DNA from 4 places in the Streptomyces auratus genome. Region 4 is predicted to be linked to each of the others. Evidence: riboswitches for the same ligand, from Rfam matches in the RefSeq annotation. Region 4 holds a riboswitch; each other region holds the start of a gene.
What was found. A riboswitch is a leader RNA that binds a small molecule or an ion and turns the genes downstream of it on or off. The one in region 4 is predicted to bind cyclic di-AMP.

Region 1 (4,837 bases), 2.6 Mb from region 4:
AGCACGACCGCTTGGCACCACGAAATTCCCGGCAACCTGCCACACCTGCGTTGCCAGCAGACCATCTGACCAGCGCCGCATAAGCGACTGACGACCCATCAGGACTAGCGTCAAATGAGCGCCACGAGCGTCATTTCAGCGTCAAGATATCGCCCGTAACGCCCACATCACACGGCCCGTTCGGCGGGATCCGCAGGGCGGCGCCCTTGGATACCCGCGGCCGGCCCATCTCGTCGATCGAGCACTCGACGACCCGCCCGGTCATCCGAAGGGTCTCCACCTTGTGCCGCAGTTCGAGGAACAGCTTGTGAGATATCCGCCCTCAGCGAACAGGAAAACAGCCTCTGACCTGGGACTTGTAGCTGATCACCAGGATGTGCTCCCATTCTCACGGGATGTACGTCCTGTACATTTTTCACAAAGAGAGAGGAGCAGACATGCTGCCGCCGACGGCCCGCCATGTCCTTCCGGAGTTCACCGAGCGCACCTCCCAGGGCACGCGCACCATGGACCCTTACTCCAAGCTGCTCAGCGAGCGCATCATCTTCCTGGGCACCCCGGTCGACGACGCCTCCGCCAACGACGTGATGGCACAGCTCATCCACCTCGAACACGCCGCGCCCGAGCAGGACATCTCGCTCTACATCAACTCCCCCGGCGGCTCGTTCACCGCGATGACCGCCATTTACGACACGATGAACTTCGTGTCGTGCGACGTGCAGACCGTCTGCCTGGGACAGGCCGCCTCCGCCGCCGCGGTGCTGCTGGCCGCCGGCACCCCCGGAAAGCGGCTGGCGCTGCCCGGCGCCCGGGTACTGATCCATCAGCCGTCCCTCCATGAGCCGATCCAGGGCCAGGCCACCGATCTGCAGATCCAGGCGGAGGAACTGCTGCGCACCCGCGAGATGTTGGAGGAGATGCTCGCGCGGCACACCGGACAACCCCGCGAGCGGATCGCCGCCGACATCGAGCGCGACAAGATCTTCGACGCCCACGCCGCCCAGGAGTACGGCCTGATCGACGGCCTCACCCGGCACCGCAAGCAGTCGGCCCCTCCCCTCAGTGCGCGGTGATCCGGATGCTGCCCCCCGAACTCCCGCCGCTGCCCGCCCTCACACGTGCCGAGGGTGAGTTGATCGACCGCTATCTGGAGGTGCTCGATCTGCTGGGCCGTATCAACCCGGCCCGTGGCGGGGGCACCTACAGCGGACTGCGTGCCGCCCAGGCACTGGTCGGCAAGGCCGCCGGACTGCGGGACGCACTGACGCTGATGCACCACCGCGGCGAGAGCGAACTGCACCGCGACACGCTGGCCCGGGCGTTGCGCGTGCTGGACGGCGAACGGCGGGCCGGGCTCGTGGCCGTGCCGCCGCCCGCGGAGCGCTGACGCGACACGCGGTACGGCTGCCCATACGGCGTAGCGCGCACGCCCGTCGCGAACCACCCCCGAATTGCCGGTTCACCCGGATTTTCTCGGGTCCCGGATGTTTCGCTCCTGGTCCGGGGCGTGCGACAGCCGGGACCCTGACACCCGAGGGAACAAAACCCACCATTCAGGCCAAATGTGACCCATCTCACATACGGCATTTTCAGCTCGGACTTTGGGCGGCGGGTGCGTGAGGATCCCTTCGACGACAAGACCCCGCCACAGCGACGGGGCGGTCCGGACGGGCGCCTAATCCCGCCGCCGTCCGGATGTCCGGTCGACGCTTTTGGATCGGCGGGAGCGGAGGACCCGAGCAGGACGGGGTCCACGGCCTTCACGGGCCGGCGGACTCCTTGGGGTGAAGCCGTACGCACGGCCGGGCATCTTCGCCTGCCCGAACCCGACAGGTCTTCCTTCGCAGGCGGCTGACGAAGGGTTTGCGCATGACTGTGCGCATGCATACGCCGAATCTGCTGGCGCGCACCGGCACCGTCGCCGCTCTGACGCTGGTCACGCTCGGCGGGACGACCATCACCCCAGGAGCCACCGGGGGCGCCGAAGCCGCCTCCGTGTCCGCACACGCGCTGCGGGTCGCCGCCTCCAAGAGGGGCTCCCCCTACCAGTACGGCGCCCAAGGGCCGGACGCCTTCGACTGTTCCGGGCTGACGCTGTACTCGTTCCTGCGCGCCGGCCGGGCCCTGCCCCGAACCGCCGCCGCGCAGTACAGCCGGACCCGGCACGTCACGGCCGACTCCCGGCGGCGCGGCGACCTGGTCTTCTTCCATTCGGCCAACGGCATTTACCACGTGGGCATCTACGCCGGGGACGGCAGGATGTGGCATGCGCCCAAGGCCGGGAGCACGGTGCGGCTGGAACGGATCTGGAGCCCCGGGGTCTGGTACGGGCGGGTGCGCTGACCCGGCGCGCTCGTCGTACAACCCGTCAATTACCGGCGGTCGTAAGCGCTTTGCCCGGGTTGCCTGGCAACGGGGCCGACCGCTGACCGCCGGGGTGGGCGGGCGGTTTCCGCCTGCGCACCGACCGGTGACGGTGCTGCCGCGCCGACGGCGGTGCCGCTCATCGGGCAAGCGCCACTTCGAGCCCCCGGGTTCAGTCGGTCGGCGCCGTGGCCAGGATCGTGCCGACCGCCGTGTCGATCTGGTCGTCCGTCAGGTCCGCGCGGGCGGTCAGCCGCAGCCGGGAGATCCCGTCGGGTACGGACGGGGGCCGGAAGCAGCCGACGACGAGGCCGGCCGCGCGGCAGTCGGCGGCCCAGCCGACCGCCGCCTCCGGCGAGGGGGCGCGTACCGAGACCACCGCGGCGTCCGGCCGCACCGCGACCAGGCCCGCCGCGGTGAGCCGGTCGTGCAGCCTCCGTGCGACCTGCCCGGCCCGGGCGGCGCGCTGGGGTTCACGGCCCAGCAGCCGCAGCGCGGCGAGCGCACCGCCGGCCGCCGCCGGGGCGAGACCGGTGTCGAAGATGAACGACCGGGCGGTGTTGACCAGGTGCTCGATGACCCGGGCCGGGCCGAGCACCGCACCGCCCTGGGAGCCCAGCGACTTGGAGAGCGTCACGGTGGTCACCACATCGCCGTCGCCGGCGAGCCCGGCCGCCCACAGTGCGCCGCGGCCGCCCTCCCCGAGGACGCCCAGGCCGTGTGCGTCATCGACGAGCAGTGCGGCGCCCCGCGTCCGGCAGACCTCGGCGAGGGCGGGGAGCGGGGCGGCGTCGCCGTCGACCGAGAACACCGAGTCGGTCACGGCGAGCGCCCGGCCGTCATGACCGTTCAGCGCGGCGCGTACGGCCTCGGGATCGGCGTGCGGGACCACTTGGGTGCGGGCCCGGGAGAGCCGGCAGCCGTCGATGAGGGAGGCGTGGTTGCCCGCGTCGGAGACGACCAGGGTGCCGGCGGCGGTGAGCGCGGTGACCGCGGCCAGATTGGCGGTATATCCGGACGACAGCACCAAAGCGGCATCGAAGCCGCAGAAGGCGGCGAGTTCCGACTCCAGCCGGGCGTGCAGTTCGGTGCTGCCGGTCACCAGCCGGGAGCCGGTGGCGCCCGCGCCCCAGCGGTGTGCGGCCGCGGCCGCGCCACGGGTGACCTCGGGGTGCCGGGCGAGTCCGAGGTAGTCATTGCCGGCCAGGTCGAGCAGCGGGTGGTCGGCCGGGCGGGGACGCAGGGTGCGGACCAGTCCGGCGCGCCGGCGCTCGTCGTGGGCCTCATCCAGCCAGTCGAAGGCGGCGCCGTGGGCCGGCCGGCGGGGCTCGGCGGGAGCCGCCGGCGAGCCGTCGCGGAGCAGCGTGGGGGCGGAGTCCTGCGGCATCGGCGTCCTTCGTCGGTGGGCCTCGATTGTGGGCTGTCGCTAGACGTTAGCGGTCGTTCCGCAGGCCCACAGTGTGGCGATACACACACCTGCATCCTGGGTCGTTGTGGGAATCCTCCTTGGCCGGGGACGGTGCCGTACGCCAGGATCAACGCCATGGACCTGCTGAACACACTGGTGGACAAGGGACTGCGGCGCGAGTTGCCGACCCGCGAAGAGGCGCTGGCCGTACTGGCGACCTCCGATGACGAACTGCTCGATGTCGTGGCCGCGGCCGGAAAGGTGCGCCGCCAGTGGTTCGGGCGGCGGGTCAAACTCAACTATCTCGTCAACCTCAAGTCGGGCCTGTGCCCCGAGGACTGCTCGTACTGTTCCCAGCGGCTGGGGTCGAAGGCGGAGATCCTCAAGTACACCTGGCTCAAGCCGGACGACGCCTCCAAGGCGGCCGCGGCGGGGGTCGCCGGCGGGGCCAAGCGGGTCTGCCTGGTGGCCAGCGGCCGCGGTCCCACGGACAGGGACGTGGACCGCGTCTCGGAGACGATCTCCGCCATCAAGGAGCAGAACGAGGGGATCGAGGTGTGCGCCTGCCTCGGTCTGCTCTCCGAGGGCCAGGCCGACCGGCTGCACGCGGCGGGCGCCGATGCGTACAACCACAACCTCAACACCTCGGAAGCCACATACGGCGACATCTGCACCACGCACGACTTCTCGGACCGGGTCTCCACCGTCCAGCAGGCCCAGGCGGCCGGTATGTCCGCCTGTTCCGGGCTGATCGCCGGTATGGGGGAGAGCGACGCCGATCTCGTCGATGTGGTCTTCGCGCTGCGCGAGCTGGACCCCGACTCCGTCCCCGTGAACTTCCTGATCCCGTTCGAGGGCACCCCGCTCGGCAAGGAGTGGAACCTCACCCCGCAGCGCGCGCTGCGCATTCTGGCGATGGTGCGGTTCGTCTGCCCGGACATCGAAGTACGGCTGGCCGGCGGCCGCGAGGTGCATCTGCGCAGCATGCAGCCGCTGGCGCTGCACCTGGTCAACTCCATCTTCCTCGGCGACTATCTGACCAGCGAGGGCCAGGCCGGCAAGGAC
Region 2 (4,837 bases), 1.1 Mb from region 4:
GTCCTGTCGGTCGTCGGCGACATCGACCCCGAGCAGACCCTGGCCTGGGTGGAGAAGTACTTCGGCTCGATCCCCTCGCACGACGGCAAGCAGCCGCCGCGCGACGGCACGCTGCCCGACGTCATCGGCGGCCAGCTGCGTGAGGTCGTCGAGGAGGACGTGCCCGCCCGCGCCCTGATGGCTGCCTACCGTCTGCCGCACGACGGCACCCGTGAGGCGGACGCCGCCGACCTCGCGCTGACCGTACTGGGCGGCGGCGAGTCCTCCCGTCTGTACAACCGGCTGGTGCGCCGTGACCGCAGTGCGGTGGCCGCCGGCTTCGGCCTGCTGCGGCTCGCCGGCGCGCCCTCGCTGGGCTGGCTGGACGTGAAGACGTCCGGCGGGGTGGAGGTCCCCGCCATCGAGCGCGCGGTCGACGAGGAGCTGGCTCGCTTCGCCGCCGAGGGGCCGACCCCGGAGGAGATGGAGCGCGCACAGGCCCAGCTGGAGCGTGAATGGCTGGACCGGCTGGCCACGGTCAGCGGGCGCGCCGACGAACTGTGCCGCTTCGCCGTCCTGTTCGGCGACCCCCAGCTCGCGCTGAGCGCCGTCCAGCGCGTCCTGGACATCACCCCCGAGGAGGTGCAGGCGGTCGCCAAGGCCCGGCTGCGCCCCGACAACCGCGCGGTGCTGGTCTACGAGCCGACCGAGCCGACCGAGCAGAACGACGCCGCCGACACCGAGGAAGGGCAGGCGGACCAGTGAGCGACGCCACCACCCACGCCGACACCCCTGTGAGCACGATGGACTTCCACCCGCAGCCCCGGGGCGGCGCGCCCAAGCCGTGGGCCTTCCCGGCGCCCGACCGCAGCCAACTGCCCAACGGCCTCACCCTGCTGACCAGCCACCGCCCCGGTCAGCAGGTCGTCGCCGTCGAGATCAACCTCGTCGCTCCGCTGGACGCCGAGCCCGAGGGCCTGGACGGCGTCGCCACGATCATGGCGCGGGCGCTGTCCGAGGGCACCGACAAGCACGACGCGGAGGAGTTCGCCGCCGAGCTGGAGCGCTGCGGCGCCACCCTGGACGCGCACGCCGACCACCCCGGCGTACGGGTCTCCCTGGAAGTGCCGGCCTCCCGGCTGCACCGCGCGCTCGGCCTGCTCGCCGATGCGCTGCGCGCCCCCGCGTTCCCGGAGAGCGAGGTCGAGCGGCTGGTCCGCAACCGCCTCGACGAGATCCCGCACGAGCTCGCCAACCCGGCCCGGCGCGCCGCGATGGCGCTGTCCAAGGAGCTGTTCCCGGCCACGGCCCGCATCTCGCGCCCGCGCCAGGGCACCGAGGAGACCGTCGCGCGTATCGACGCCGCGGCCGTCCGCGCCTTCTACGACGCCCATGTACGGCCCGCCACGGCCACCGCCGTCATCGTCGGTGACTTCACCGGCGTCGACCTGGACGCGGCCCTCGCCGACACCCTCGGCGCCTGGAGCGGTTCGACGGCCGAGCCGCTGAAGGCCTCGCCGATCGTCGCCGACGACACCGGCCGCGTGGTGATCGTGGACCGCCCCGGCGCCGTCCAGACGCAGCTGCTCATCGGCCGCATCGGTTCCGACCGGCACGACCGGGTGTGGCCTGCGCAGGTCCTCGGCACATACTGCCTGGGCGGCACCCTCACCTCCCGTCTGGACCGTGTGCTGCGGGAGGAGAAGGGCTACACCTACGGGGTGCGCGCGTTCGGCCAGGTGCTCCGCTCCACCGCCCCCACGTCCCCCGAGGGGGCCACGGGTGCCGCGCTGCTCGCCATCAGCGGGTCGGTGGACACCGCCTCCACCGTCCCGGCGCTCGAAGACCTGTGGAAGGTGCTGCGCACCCTCGCGGCAGAGGGGCTGACCGACGACGAGCGGGATGTCGCCGTGCAGAACCTCGTCGGGGTCGCGCCGCTGAAGTACGAGACCGCGGCGGCCGTCGCGGGCACGCTGGCCGACCAGGTGGAGCAGCATCTCCCGGACGACTTCCAGGCGCAGTTGTACGCCCGCCTCGCGGAGACCGGCACGGTCGAGGCGACCGCGGCGGCGGTCAGCGCCTTCCCCGTGGACCGGCTGGTGACGGTCCTCGTGGGTGATGCGGCGCAGATCGCCGAGCCGGTCAAGGGGCTGGGCATCGGCGAGGTGACGGTCGTCAGCGGCTAGTCCGCGTGACGGAAGGTCATATATCGACAAAGCGGCTCCCGTGGCACTCACTCGCCACGGGAGTCGCTGTATGTCCGTTTTCTTACGGCTGGTTGCGCCGGTTCTTGTGGCATCCCGCACAAAAAACGGCATCTGTTTGCCCAGGGAAAGTGGCCCCGTTTAGCGTCGGTCCGGCTGTTCGTCACAAGTCCGCCACAACAGTGGCACCGGGCAGTCATCGCCGAGTCCCCGTACGGCGCGAGCCAGGGGAGCCGGGGACCCACACGTCCCTTGGGGTGAATCGGACTCCTCTCCCGAGGAGCCCGTAGGAGACCTTCCTGCTCCGAACCCGTCAGCTAACCCGGTAGGCGAGAAGGAGGGAAAGGACAAGCCCGTACATGGCGTTCATCCGTGCCACCGGGAAACACCGCCGCGCCGACCGCCCTGCCCGGACGACCCGGAAGGTCGCCGGTATAGCCACCCTTGCGGCCGGCGGTGTGGTCGCCTCCGTGGCCTCGCCGGCGCTGGCCGCCACCGATGTGGCACCCGCCCACGACACGGGTCTGCAGCAGGCCGTCGTACTGGGTGACGAGCTCGCCGGCCACGTTGCCGCCCAGGCCGACGCGCAGCGCGCCGCCGCGGAGTCCGCCGCCGCGCAGGCGAAGGCCGAAGCCCTGGCGAAGAAGCAGGCCGATGAGGCCAAGCGCCGCGCCGAGGCCGTCCACAAGGCCAAGGTGCGCGCCGCCCGCGACGCGGAGCGCAAGCGCCTGAACACCTTTGTCGCGCCCGTCGCCGACTCCTACATCTCCACCGGGTACAAGGCGTCCAGCAGTCTGTGGTCCTCGGGCAGCCACACCGGCATCGACTTCCACGCCGCCTCCGGCACCAGCGTCCATGCCGTCGGCTCGGGCACCGTCGTCGAGGCGGGCTGGGGCGGCTCGTACGGCAACAACATCGTGATCAAGATGAACGACGGTACGTACACCCAGTACGGTCACCTGTCGTCGTTCGCCGTGTCGGTCGGCCAGCACGTCACCCCCGGCCAGCAGATCGCCCTCTCTGGTGCCACCGGCAACGTCACCGGCCCGCATCTGCACTTCGAGGCCCGCACCGGCCCCGACTACGGCTCGGACATCGACCCGATCTCCTACCTGCGCGCGCACGGCGTCAACGTCTGACCTCCCGCTCGCCCGCCCCGCCGCCCGGGAGCCTCGCACCGCGCTCCTCCCGAAGCCCCGGTCCCGCGACCGGGGCTTCGGCGCATGGGGCGCGGCGTTCCGGCGGCGCGGTGCCGGGCCCGGGGTGCGCCGGATACGAGGCCGACTCGGCCGCGACTTCCGGCCAAAAATATCCATGAATATTCGATGCCCGTCGGAAAATCCCCTCCGGTCTAATAGAGTCACGGAAAAGCCGCCGACCGGTGGCGATTCCAGGGGATTACGGCGGAGGCTCGGGAGATGCGAGGCCATATTTCCGCGCATGCGGTGTGCACGGCGATTCGCGACGACATTGTCTCCGGTGCGCTGGCGCCGGGGAGCCGGCTGATCGAGGAGATTCTCGCGGCCCGCTACGGCGTATCCAGAGTGCCGGTCCGTGAGGCGCTGCGGACCCTGCAGTCCGAGGGCTTCGTCACCACCCGCCACCACGCGGGGGCCTGTGTCGCCGAGCCCACCGAACAGGAGGCCGCCGATCTCCTGGACATCCGCGCCCTGTTGGAGCCGCTGGGCGCCGCCCGCGCGGCCGCCCGCCGCAGCCCCGCCCACCTCAAGGTGCTCCGCGGTCTGGTACGTCTCGGCCGCGAGCGGGCCCGTCACGGCAATCCGGCGGACCTGCAGCAACTCGACGACTGGTTCCACGAGACACTCGCCCAGGCGGTCGGCAGCCCCAGTCTGACGGCGCTGCTGACCCAGCTGCGGCGCAAGATCGAGTGGATGTACGCCGTGGAGCCGCCGGCCCGGGCCGGCGAGTCGTGGGACGAACACGGTGCCGTGCTGGACGCGGTGGCCCGGGGGGACGCGGAGCGGGCCCGTGCCCTGATGGCGGCCCATGTCGAGCGCTCGCTTCCGGTGTACCGGCTGCGGCGCCCGCTCAAGACCGAGGTGAGGGATCCGAAACCGCCCGTCAACACGGTGCGCGTCCGCCCTTAACAACCGTCCCGTATACAAAGAAGTCCCACACGCGAAGAAGTACGGGAAGCACGGGAAGTGTGGGACGTGTGGAACGGGTTTCGGTGCGGCGAAGTGAGCTCCCCGCTCCGGCGGTATTCCGCCGGTATTCGGGTGCCCATTCTTCGGCGCTGCAGATGGTTAATGGTGCGCGTTTTACGGCACCGGAATGCCATGCCTGACGGTGCGCACTATTTCTCGCCCGTCCCGGATTTCCGGGCGGCCGGGGAATTCCGGTGCACCCGCGCGGTCATGCGCATGCGGCGACATCGCACACCGTTGCCCCGCCTCGGACTCAGGGCGCAGTGAAACGGCCCCGCCGCGGCAGCCGGTGACCGGTTACCGCGGCGGGGCCGCCGCATACAGCAGGGAGTCCGAGGGGCTCAGACGGTCTCGGGGAGCTCCTCAAGACCCTCGGCGACGAGCTTGGCCAGGCGGTCGAGCGCGGCCTCGGCGCCCTCGGCGTCGGAGGCCAGCACGATCTCCTCGCCGCCCTGGGCGCCCAGGCCCAGGACCGCGAGCATGGAG
Region 3 (4,837 bases), on a different contig from region 4:
CGTCGCCCCCGTCAGGCACCGGCCATCTTTGTCACCGCGGGAGTGACCGGCGCCGGCATCGCCCTGCCGCTGCTCGGCGCGAGCGGCGCCCACGCCGCCGACACCACGACCTGGGACAAGGTCGCCCAGTGCGAGAGCAGCGGGGTGTGGAGCGCGGCCTCGGGCAACGGCTACTACGGCGGCCTCCAGCTGACCCAGGAGATGTGGGACAACTACGGCGGCTCGGCCTACGCCTCGCGCCCCGACCTCGCCAGCCGCGCCCAGCAGATCGCGGTGGCCGAGTCGATCCTCGACCACCGCGGCCCGGACGTCTGGACCAGCTGCGCGGCGAGCGCCGGGCTGAGCCAGGGCGGCCGTGCGCCGGAGGTCAACCCCGGCAGCACCAGCACCCCGGAGCCCGCCCCGTCCGACGGCGGGGACTCCCGGGACCCCTGGGACCAGCCCGGATCCTCCGGCATGCACGACGGTTCGGACTCGACGGGCACGCAGGACGAGCCGGGCGACGACACGGACAGCCGGCCGTCCGACGAGCCGACCGAGTCGACGCCCTCGCCCGACGCCCCGGACACCGGCCGCACCGGCGACCCGTCCGGCAAGCCCGACCCGTCCGACGCCGCGACGCCCGGCGACCGGCACGAGGACCCCTCGCCGTCCGCCGACCCGTCCGATGCCGGCAGCCGCCCGGACACCTCCGGCACGCCGCAGGAGACGCCCGCACCGGGCCGGCACCGCGGCGGTGCGGACGACGAAGCAGGTCAGGGCGGTCAGGGCAGCCAAGGCGACGAGGACGGCGGCCGGGCCTCCGGCGGCCGGCACGCCTCGCGCGGCGGCGACGCGCACCGTACGGGCCCGGCGGCCGACGGCGACTACACCGTGCGGCCCGGTGACAGCCTGTCAGCCATCGCCACGGCCCACCGGCTGCCCGGCGGCTGGAGCGCGCTCTACGACCGCAACGAGGGCGTCGTCGGCTCCGACGCGGACCTGATCCAGCCCGGCCAGGTGCTCGATCTCGGGCAGAACGCAGGCTAGTTCGCCCCCCTTCGCCCCCTTTGGTGAAAGTGAGACAAGGGTCTCGTTGACCTCAGGGGGCCCAGGGCCGTCCGCCCCCGCCGTACCGCGTCCCACCTGCGGAGATGTGCCCCACTCGTGATCGAAATCGGTCAACTTGGTTCAGATGATGGGGTTTGAACACCAAGGGGGTTGCTGCTTAACGTCAGGATCGCTCGCCAAAGCGGGCCCTCCGGTCACACGCCGAATCCTGCCGGTGATCGGGGGCAGTTGACGCGCAAGCGCCGTAGGCAGGAGCGGGGGAACCAAGGTAAGTGCCGGCCCCGCCCGTGAAAGCGGGCGACCGGCTTGGGGTGAAGCCAGAAGCGTCAGCGCGGACGGCCGGGCAACTCACAGCCCGAACCCGACAGCTCACCTCGTAGGCGCCGGTGAGGAAACGAACGAACCATGCTGATCAACAAGGGCAAGCACAGTCGTCGCTCCAAGGCCGTCCGCGTCGCCACCCTCGCCGGTATCGCCGGCGCTGCCGTGGCCGTCCCGCTGATGGGCGCCACCTCCGCCTCCGCCGCCTCCGTCAGCACCTGGGACAAGGTCGCCCAGTGCGAGTCCGGCGGCAACTGGTCGATCAACACCGGTAACGGCTACTACGGTGGCCTGCAGTTCTCCAACTCCAGCTGGGCCGCCGCCGGCGGTACCCAGTACGCGCCGCGTGCCGACCTGGCCTCCAAGAGCCAGCAGATCGCCGCCGCCGAGAAGCTCCTCGCCATCCAGGGTCCGGGCGCCTGGAGCTGCGCCGGTGCCGGCAACCTGACCGCCGGCGGCCCCGCCGCGAACGTCGACACCTCCGGCTCCTCGGCGCAGACCAAGTCCGCCCCGCAGCAGGACACCAAGACCGAGGCCAAGAAGGCCCCGGCCGCCCCCGAGCAGCGTGCCTCGCGCTCCACCGAGCGCAAGTCCATGGGCCACGGCAACTACACCGTCAAGGCGGGCGACACCCTCGCCAAGATCGCCAAGGCCCACGGCACCAGCTGGAAGTCGGTCTACGAGGCCAACAAGTCGGTCATCGGCGGCAACCCGAACCTGATCCTCCCGGGCCAGAAGCTCAACGTCTGAGCCACCCCCTCACCGGGACTTCGGCAGGCCCGAGCGGCGGGCCCGCTTCCTTGGTGAGACAGCCCCGCCCGGCGCGCCCTTCCCCCAGCGCGCCGCGGCGGGGTTTCTCACACCCCGGGTCGCACCCGGGTGAGATCCGCTGCGGCCGCACGCCGGTGACCGGCTGCGATCCACTGCTTGTCCCGGTTGGCGAACAAGGGCCCAAAGGTCCCGTGAACTGGGTCTTTGGGCTCTTCATTCGGCAATTCCGTCCCACGGAGCGGGCCAAGGGCAGGCGGACGAGCCCGGGGCCGTTAGGCTCATGCAGCAGAACGCCAGACACCCACGAAGGAGACAACGTGCCGTCGATCGACGTCGTCGTAGCCCGCGAAATTCTCGACTCGCGAGGGAATCCCACGGTCGAGGTCGAGGTCGGCCTCGACGACGGCAGCACCGGCCGTGCCGCCGTGCCGTCCGGCGCCTCCACCGGTGCCTTCGAGGCCGTCGAGCTTCGCGACGGCGACCCGAACCGCTACCTCGGCAAGGGCGTGGAGAAGGCCGTCCTGGCCGTCATCGAGCAGATCGGCCCGGAGCTCGTCGGCTACGACGCGACCGAGCAGCGGCTGATCGACCAGGCGATGTTCGACCTGGACGCCACCGACAACAAGGGCTCGCTCGGTGCCAACGCCATCCTCGGCGTCTCCCTCGCCGTCGCGCACGCCGCCTCCGAGGCCAGCGACCTCCCGCTGTTCCGCTACCTGGGCGGCCCGAACGCGCACGTCCTGCCCGTCCCGATGATGAACATCCTGAACGGCGGCTCGCACGCCGACTCCAACGTGGACATCCAGGAGTTCATGATCGCCCCGATCGGCGCGGAGTCCTTCTCCGAGGCGCTGCGCTGGGGCGCCGAGGTCTACCACACCCTCAAGAAGGTCCTGAAGGAGCGCGGGCTGTCCACCGGCCTCGGTGACGAGGGCGGCTTCGCCCCCAACCTGGGCTCCAACCGCGAGGCCCTCGACCTCATCCTGGAGGCCATCAAGCAGGCCGGTTACGCCCCCGGCCAGGACATCGCGCTCGCGCTGGACGTCGCCGCCTCCGAGTTCTACAAGGACGGCAAGTACCAGTTCGAGGGCAAGGACCGCTCGGCCGCCGAGATGACCGAGTACTACGAGGAGCTGGTGGCGGCCTACCCGCTGGTCTCCATCGAGGACCCGCTGTTCGAGGACGACTGGGCCGGCTGGAAGGTCATCACCGACAAGCTCGGCGCCAAGGTGCAGCTCGTCGGCGACGACCTGTTCGTCACCAACCCCGAGCGCCTCGCCCGCGGCATCGAGGAGGGCTCCGCCAACGCGCTGCTGGTGAAGGTCAACCAGATCGGCTCGCTGACCGAGACCCTGGACGCCGTCGAGCTGGCTCAGCGCAACGGTTTCAAGTGCATGATGTCGCACCGCTCCGGTGAGACCGAGGACGTCACCATCGCCGACCTCGCCGTCGCCACCAACTGCGGCCAGATCAAGACCGGCGCCCCGGCCCGCTCCGAGCGCGTCGCCAAGTACAACCAGCTGCTGCGCATCGAGGAGATCCTCGACGACGCCGCGGTCTACGCCGGCCGCTCCGCCTTCCCGCGGTTCCGTCACGGCAGCTGACCTACGGCGGCCCGCCGCCCCGGCCCACCGGGGCGGCAAGGGCTGAACGGGCGAGACAACCGCCCAGCACCCCGTACGTCCCCGGCGACGGTCCCGTACCGTTGCCGGGGACGCGTCTGCTTCAGCAGTCAGGCGTCCGTCAGTGAAGGGGAGACGACGTGCCCGCGGACCGGTTCTCGACCGCGACCCGACTCAAGGCGCTCGGCGAGCAGGCCGCCGCCCGCGTCTACCGCGCCCGCCCGCCCCGCCGCAACCGCCTCACCGGCCGCGCCGCCCTGCTGGCCCTGGTGATGTGCTCGCTGGTCGTCGCCCTCGCCTATCCGATAAGGCAGTACGTCTCCCAGCGCTCCGACATCGCCGACCAGCGCCGCAAGGCCCAGGACGCCGGCGCCGCCCTGGAGCGGCTGCGCGAGCAGAAGGCCCGCTGGCAGGACCCGGAGTTCGTACGCCAGCAGGCCCGCCGCCACCTTCACTACGTCATGCCGGGCGAGACCGGATACCTCGTCCAGGACGGCTCCGGCACCGGCTCCGCACCCAAGGGGCCGCAGGCCGCCCAGCCCCCCTGGTACGACAATCTCTGGGACGCCGTCGACTCGGCCGACAAGCGGTAGGGCCGGGCCCGTACCGTCGGCGGGCGCCGGCCCGTACTGTCGGACGCAGGACGGCCCGCCCGCCCCTGCTCACCACTCACCTCACCGAAAGCGCACATGGACACCCCCCCGCCCCAGACCGAGCCCACCGAGCCCACCGCCGCGGACATCGCCGCCTTCAAGCAGCAGCTCGGCCGCCCGCCCCGCGGGCTGCGCGCCATCGCGCACCGCTGCCCCTGCGGCCAGCCGGATGTCGTCGAGACGGCGCCGCGCCTGGAGGACGGCACGCCCTTCCCCACGCTCTACTACCTCACCTGCCCGCGCGCGGCCTCCGCGATCGGCACGCTGGAGGCGAACGGCGTGATGAAGGAGATGTCCGAGCGGCTGGCGACCGACCCTGCGCTTGCCGCCGCCTACCGGGCAGCCCACGAGGACTACATCCGGCGGCGGGACGCGATCGAGGTGCTCCAGGGCTTCCCGAGCGCGGGCGGGATGCCCGAC
Region 4 (4,837 bases):
ATCGACCCGCTGCCGTGGCTGCGCGACCACGGCCTCAACCCGAACTGACCGCCCCCCGTACGGCGTCCGTTACAGCTTTTCCACCGGCGCATACCGCAGCAGCAGCCGCTTGGGCTTCTCGCCGCCGAAGTCGATGGTCGCCTCGGCGTTGTCGCCGCTGCCCTTGACGCCCACGACCGTGCCGAGCCCGAAGCTGTCGTGGGTGACGCGGTCGCCGATGGCCAGCGCGACCACCGGGCGGTCCTTGGTGCGGCGGGTGGCGAAGCCGCTCGGCCCCTTGCCGCGCGACGACAGGGCGGAGCCGAGGCCGCCACCGCCCGACAGTGCGCCCATCGACGCGGACGGCGTCGCCTGGCCGGTCCGCTTCCACTCGACGTACTCGCCCGGGATCTCCTCCAGGAACCGGGAGGGCGGGTTGTACGAGGGCTGGCCCCAGGCGCTGCGCATCGTCGAGCGGGTGACGTAGAGGCGCTCGCGGGCGCGGGTGATGCCGACGTAGGCGAGCCGGCGCTCCTCCTCCAGCTCCTTGGTCTGGCCCAGCGCGCGCATGTGCGGGAAGACGCCGTCCTCCATGCCGGTCAGGAAGACCACCGGGAATTCCAGGCCCTTGGCGGTGTGCAGCGTCATGAGGGTGATGACGCCGCTGCCCTCCTCGTCCTCGTCCGGGATCTGGTCGGAGTCGGCGACCAGCGCGACCTGCTCCAGGAAGTCGGCGAGGGTGCCGGGGTTCGCCTCGCCGCGGTCCTGCTCGAACTCCAGGGCCACCGCGGCGAGTTCCTGGAGGTTCTCGATCCGGGTCTCGTCCTGCGGGTCGGTGGAGGCCTGGAGCTCGGCGAGGTAGCCCGTACGCTCCAGGACCGCTTCCAGGACGGTGGCGGGGCCGGCGCCGGACTCGACGATGGTGCGCAGCTCCTCCATGAGGACGTTGAAGCGCTTGACGGCGTTGGCGGAGCGGGCCGCCATGCCGTACGCCTCGTCGACCCGGCGCAGCGCCTGCGGGAAGGTGATCTTCTCGCGGAGCGACAGGGCGTCGATCATCGCCTCGGCGCGGTCGCCGATGCCGCGCTTGGGGACGTTCAGGATGCGGCGCAGCGGGACGGTGTCCTCGGGGTTGGCGAGCACCCGCAGATAGGCGAGGACGTCGCGGACCTCCTTGCGCTCGTAGAAGCGCACGCCGCCGACGACCTTGTAGGGCAGCCCGACCCGGATGAAGATCTCCTCGAAGACCCGGGACTGGGCGTTGGTGCGGTAGAAGACGGCGACATCGCCGGCCTTGGCGTCCCCGGCGTCCGTCAGGCGGTCGATCTCGTCGGCGACGAACTGCGCCTCGTCGTGCTCGGTGTCGGCGACGTAGCCGGTGATCCCGGGGCCGCTGCCGGCGTCCGTCCAGAGGTTCTTGGGGCGGCGGTTCTCGTTGCGCTCGATGACGGCGTTGGCGGCGGACAGGATCGTCTGCGAGGAGCGGTAGTTCTGCTCCAGCAGGATCGTGGTCGCGTCGGGGTAGTCCTCCTCGAACTGGAGGATGTTGCGGATGGTGGCGCCGCGGAAGGCGTAGATCGACTGGTCGGCGTCACCGACGACGCACAGCTCGGCCGCGGATTCCGCGGGGCCGACCAGCTCGCGGACGAGGGTGTACTGGGCGTGGTTGGTGTCCTGGTACTCGTCGACGAGGACGTGGCGGAAGCGGCGGCGGTAGTGCTCGGCGACATCGGGGAAGGCCTGGAGCAGATGGACCGTCGTCATGATGATGTCGTCGAAGTCCAGGGCGTTGGCCTCGCGCAGCCGCGACTGGTACATCGCGTACGCCTCGGCCAGGGTCTTCTCGAAACCATCGGATGCCGTCCCGGCGAAGGTCTCCTCGTCGATGAGCTCGTTCTTGAGGTTGGAGATCTTCGCGCTGAAGGACTTGGGCGGGTAGCGCTTGGGGTCCAGATCCAGATCGCGGCAGACCAGGGCCATCAGGCGCTTGGAGTCGGCGGCGTCGTAGATCGAGAAGGACGAGGTGAAGCCCAGCTTCTTGGACTCGCGGCGCAGGATGCGGACGCAGGCGCTGTGGAAGGTGGAGACCCACATGGCGTTCGCCCGGGGGCCGACGAGCTCTTCGACGCGCTCCTTCATCTCGCCCGCGGCCTTGTTGGTGAAGGTGATCGCGAGGATCTGGCCGGGGTGGACATGGCGCTCGGCCAGCAGATGAGCGATGCGGTGGGTGAGCACCCGGGTCTTGCCGGAGCCGGCGCCGGCGACGATCAGCAGCGGGCCGCCGGTGTGCACCACGGCGGCCTTCTGCTCGTCGTTGAGCCCTTCGAGCAGCGCGGCGGGGTCGACGGCGGGGCGGGCGGCGCCGTCGCGGTAGTAGGTCTCCCGGGGGCCGGGCGCGTCGTATTTCCCGCCGAAGAGGTCGTCGGGGATCTCCTCGGGGGCCGGCTCGTGCTCGTCCTCGGGAGGCGGCGGGGGCTCCTCGCCCTTGTGGCCGAGGTCCGCCAGGAAGCTGTCGTCAAAGAGGCTGCTCATCGCCCACCGAGTCTAGGCCGCCGCACTGACAGCCCGCCGCGGAGTGCCGATTGTCGGCGGAATTCGGGGCTCCGGGGCGGTCCGCAGGCCGGGGGGCCGGGTCCGGGGCAGCCCGGGCGCGGGTCGTCTACCCGAATCCGACATCTGCCACAACAACCCCCGGATCGCGTTCAGGTCACAAAAAGGTTTCGGGCATATCGAACATCAGCCTTCACAGGAGCCACACGAGTTGGCTAACGTCCTCGCTCAGGCAGCCCGCCTCCCCGCGTACGACAGCGTCCGCACGGGCCGCCGCGCCGAGTCCGGCCCTGCCTCACGGCACCCGGAGCCGGGGACCCACCAGCACCACCGGGGTGAATCGATCCGTACGGCCGTCTCAGGCGGACGTAAGGACCGTAGGGCAAGCCTTCCGTCATCGACACCGCCCGAACCCGACAGCTAACCCGGTAGGCGGTCCACGGAAGGAGTTGCCGGCCTTGGCGTCCCATCGCAAGCCGCGCACCAGCGTCCTCACCTCGCCCGGAGGCCGCCGTACGGCTGCCGGGCTCACCACCGCAGCCCTCGCGTCGGTCACTCTGCTCTCGCAGTCCGCCGACGCGGCCCCCCGAGCGCCCAAGCCCTCCATCGAAGAGGTCAAGAAGAAGGTCGACGACCTCTACCACCAGGCCGAGCTGGCCACCGAGAAGTACAACGGGGCCAAGGAGCGCGCCGACGAACAGCGCCACACCGTCGACGGCCTGCTCAATGCCGCCGCCAAGCGTGCCGAGCAGATGAACCGGTCCCGGCACCAGCTGGGCATGTTCGCCTCGGCGCAGTACCGCACCGGCGGGATGAACCCGACGGCGCAGCTGATGCTCGCCAAGGACCCGCAGCAGTTCTTCGACCGCAGCCACCTCATGGAGCGGCTGACCGGCCGGCAGAAGCAGGCCGTCACCGACTACCAGGAGCAGGCGGCCGCCGCGGCGCACCAGCGGGTCAAGGCGACCGACAGCCTGGAGCAGCTGCAGAAGTCCCAGGCCTCCCTCAAGGAGTCCAAGCGCTCCGTCCAGGACAAGCTGTCCGAGGCCCGTCAGCTGCTGTCCCGGCTGACCGCCCAGGAGAAGGCGCGGCTGGCCGCGCTGGAGCGTCAGAAGGAGGCGGCCGCCAAGCGCAAGGCCGAGGAGGAGGCGCGCAGGCAGCAGGAGCGCGAGCGCCAGCGGCAGCAGGACGGCGGCGGTTCGACGGGCGGCCAGACCGGCGGCGGCAGCTCGACCGGCGACTCGTCCTCCACCAAGGCCGAGCAGGCGCTCGCCTTCGCCCGCGCCCAGATCGGCAAGCCGTACGTCTGGGGCGCCACCGGCCCCAGTTCCTACGACTGCTCGGGGCTGACGCAGGCGGCGTACAAGGCCGCCGGCGTCACGCTGCCGCGGACCACCTGGGACCAGGTCAAGGTCGGCCAGCGGGTGGCCACCAAGGACCTGCAACCCGGTGACCTGGTCTTCTTCTTCGACGACATCAGCCACGTCGGGATGTACATAGGCGGCGGCAAGATGATCCACGCGCCGCACCCGGGCGCCAGCGTCCGGGAGGAGTCGATCTACTACATGCCGATCTACGGGAGCGTCCGCCCGGGCTGAGGCCCGGCGCCCTGTGCTCCCCCACGGAACCACCCCCCACGGTCACCCCCCACACGCCACCGCGCGGCCGTCGCCTCCGAATACGGAGTGCGAGGACCGCGCGGTGTGCTGTTGTGGGGCGGTGGTCCGCTACCCGGAATGCCGGGGCGCCGCTCAGATTCGGACCGGGGCGCCGGGCAGGTCCGGACCGGGGCGCCGCTCAGGTCCGGACCGGGGCGCCGCTCAGGTCCAGAGCACCGCGATGAAGATGTTGGCCACCGTCAGCGCACCGACCGCGCCGAACAGCGGCTTGGCGATCGTCTCCTCGTCCCGCTTGACGTAGACCAGCGCCAGGATCACCACCAGCACGGCCATCTTGATGCCGATCTTGATGGTGTTGACGTGGTGGCCCTGGGCCTCGTTGAGGCCGACCAGCGCGACGCCGGTGACCAGCATCGTCAGCGCGCCGTGCAGCATGGCCGGCACGAAGCGGGCGGTGCCCGCGCCCATCGCCTTCATCTGGGTCAGGAAGCCGCCGAGCAGGGCGGCGATGCCGATGATGTGCAGGCCGACGAAGAGATTGATTACTACGTCCATAGTGCGGGATCGTAGCCGCCGCATAGCACGGCCCTGCGGGCAGGGCGCCCACAATCGTCGCTTCGGTCAGGCCGGACCGGTACCGGCCGTGCAGCCGCCGACGGCACGGTCATCCGCACATCGGCACCGGTCGA

Region 1: it holds a riboswitch for cyclic di-AMP, as region 4 does, so the genes downstream of both, BKA18_RS33855 (C40 family peptidase) here and BKA18_RS22215 (C40 family peptidase) in region 4, are expected to answer to the same signal.
Region 2: it holds a riboswitch for cyclic di-AMP, as region 4 does, so the genes downstream of both, BKA18_RS27065 (M23 family metallopeptidase) here and BKA18_RS22215 (C40 family peptidase) in region 4, are expected to answer to the same signal.
Region 3: it holds a riboswitch for cyclic di-AMP, as region 4 does, so the genes downstream of both, BKA18_RS14625 (LysM peptidoglycan-binding domain-containing protein) here and BKA18_RS22215 (C40 family peptidase) in region 4, are expected to answer to the same signal.

The regions. Positions count from the first base shown of each region.
Region 1 covers NZ_JBNGCB010000003.1:3,221,251-3,226,087, reverse strand. Annotated here, with positions in the region: gene BKA18_RS33865 (ATP-dependent Clp protease proteolytic subunit) at 438-1,073, shown strand; gene BKA18_RS33860 (hypothetical protein) at 1,079-1,387, shown strand; cyclic di-AMP (ydaO/yuaA leader) riboswitch at 1,698-1,865, shown strand; gene BKA18_RS33855 (C40 family peptidase) at 1,870-2,343, shown strand; gene BKA18_RS33850 (8-amino-7-oxononanoate synthase) at 2,537-3,751, opposite strand; gene bioB (biotin synthase BioB) at 3,908-4,837, shown strand, end outside.
Region 2 covers NZ_JBNGCB010000003.1:1,691,355-1,696,191, forward strand. Annotated here, with positions in the region: gene BKA18_RS27055 (M16 family metallopeptidase) at 1-744, shown strand, start outside; gene BKA18_RS27060 (M16 family metallopeptidase) at 783-2,165, shown strand; cyclic di-AMP (ydaO/yuaA leader) riboswitch at 2,374-2,530, shown strand; gene BKA18_RS27065 (M23 family metallopeptidase) at 2,543-3,322, shown strand; gene BKA18_RS27070 (GntR family transcriptional regulator) at 3,602-4,291, shown strand; gene BKA18_RS27075 (HPr family phosphocarrier protein) at 4,693-4,837, opposite strand, start outside.
Region 3 covers NZ_JBNGCB010000001.1:3,407,504-3,412,340, reverse strand. Annotated here, with positions in the region: gene BKA18_RS14630 (transglycosylase family protein) at 1-1,029, shown strand, start outside; cyclic di-AMP (ydaO/yuaA leader) riboswitch at 1,281-1,448, shown strand; gene BKA18_RS14625 (LysM peptidoglycan-binding domain-containing protein) at 1,456-2,121, shown strand; gene eno (phosphopyruvate hydratase) at 2,460-3,746, shown strand; gene BKA18_RS14615 (FtsB family cell division protein) at 3,905-4,357, shown strand; gene BKA18_RS14610 (DUF501 domain-containing protein) at 4,454-4,837, shown strand, end outside.
Region 4 covers NZ_JBNGCB010000003.1:578,740-583,576, reverse strand. Annotated here, with positions in the region: gene BKA18_RS22225 (peptidoglycan DD-metalloendopeptidase family protein) at 1-48, shown strand, start outside; gene pcrA (DNA helicase PcrA) at 70-2,271, opposite strand; cyclic di-AMP (ydaO/yuaA leader) riboswitch at 2,811-2,980, shown strand; gene BKA18_RS22215 (C40 family peptidase) at 2,988-4,127, shown strand; gene BKA18_RS22210 (hypothetical protein) at 4,350-4,703, opposite strand.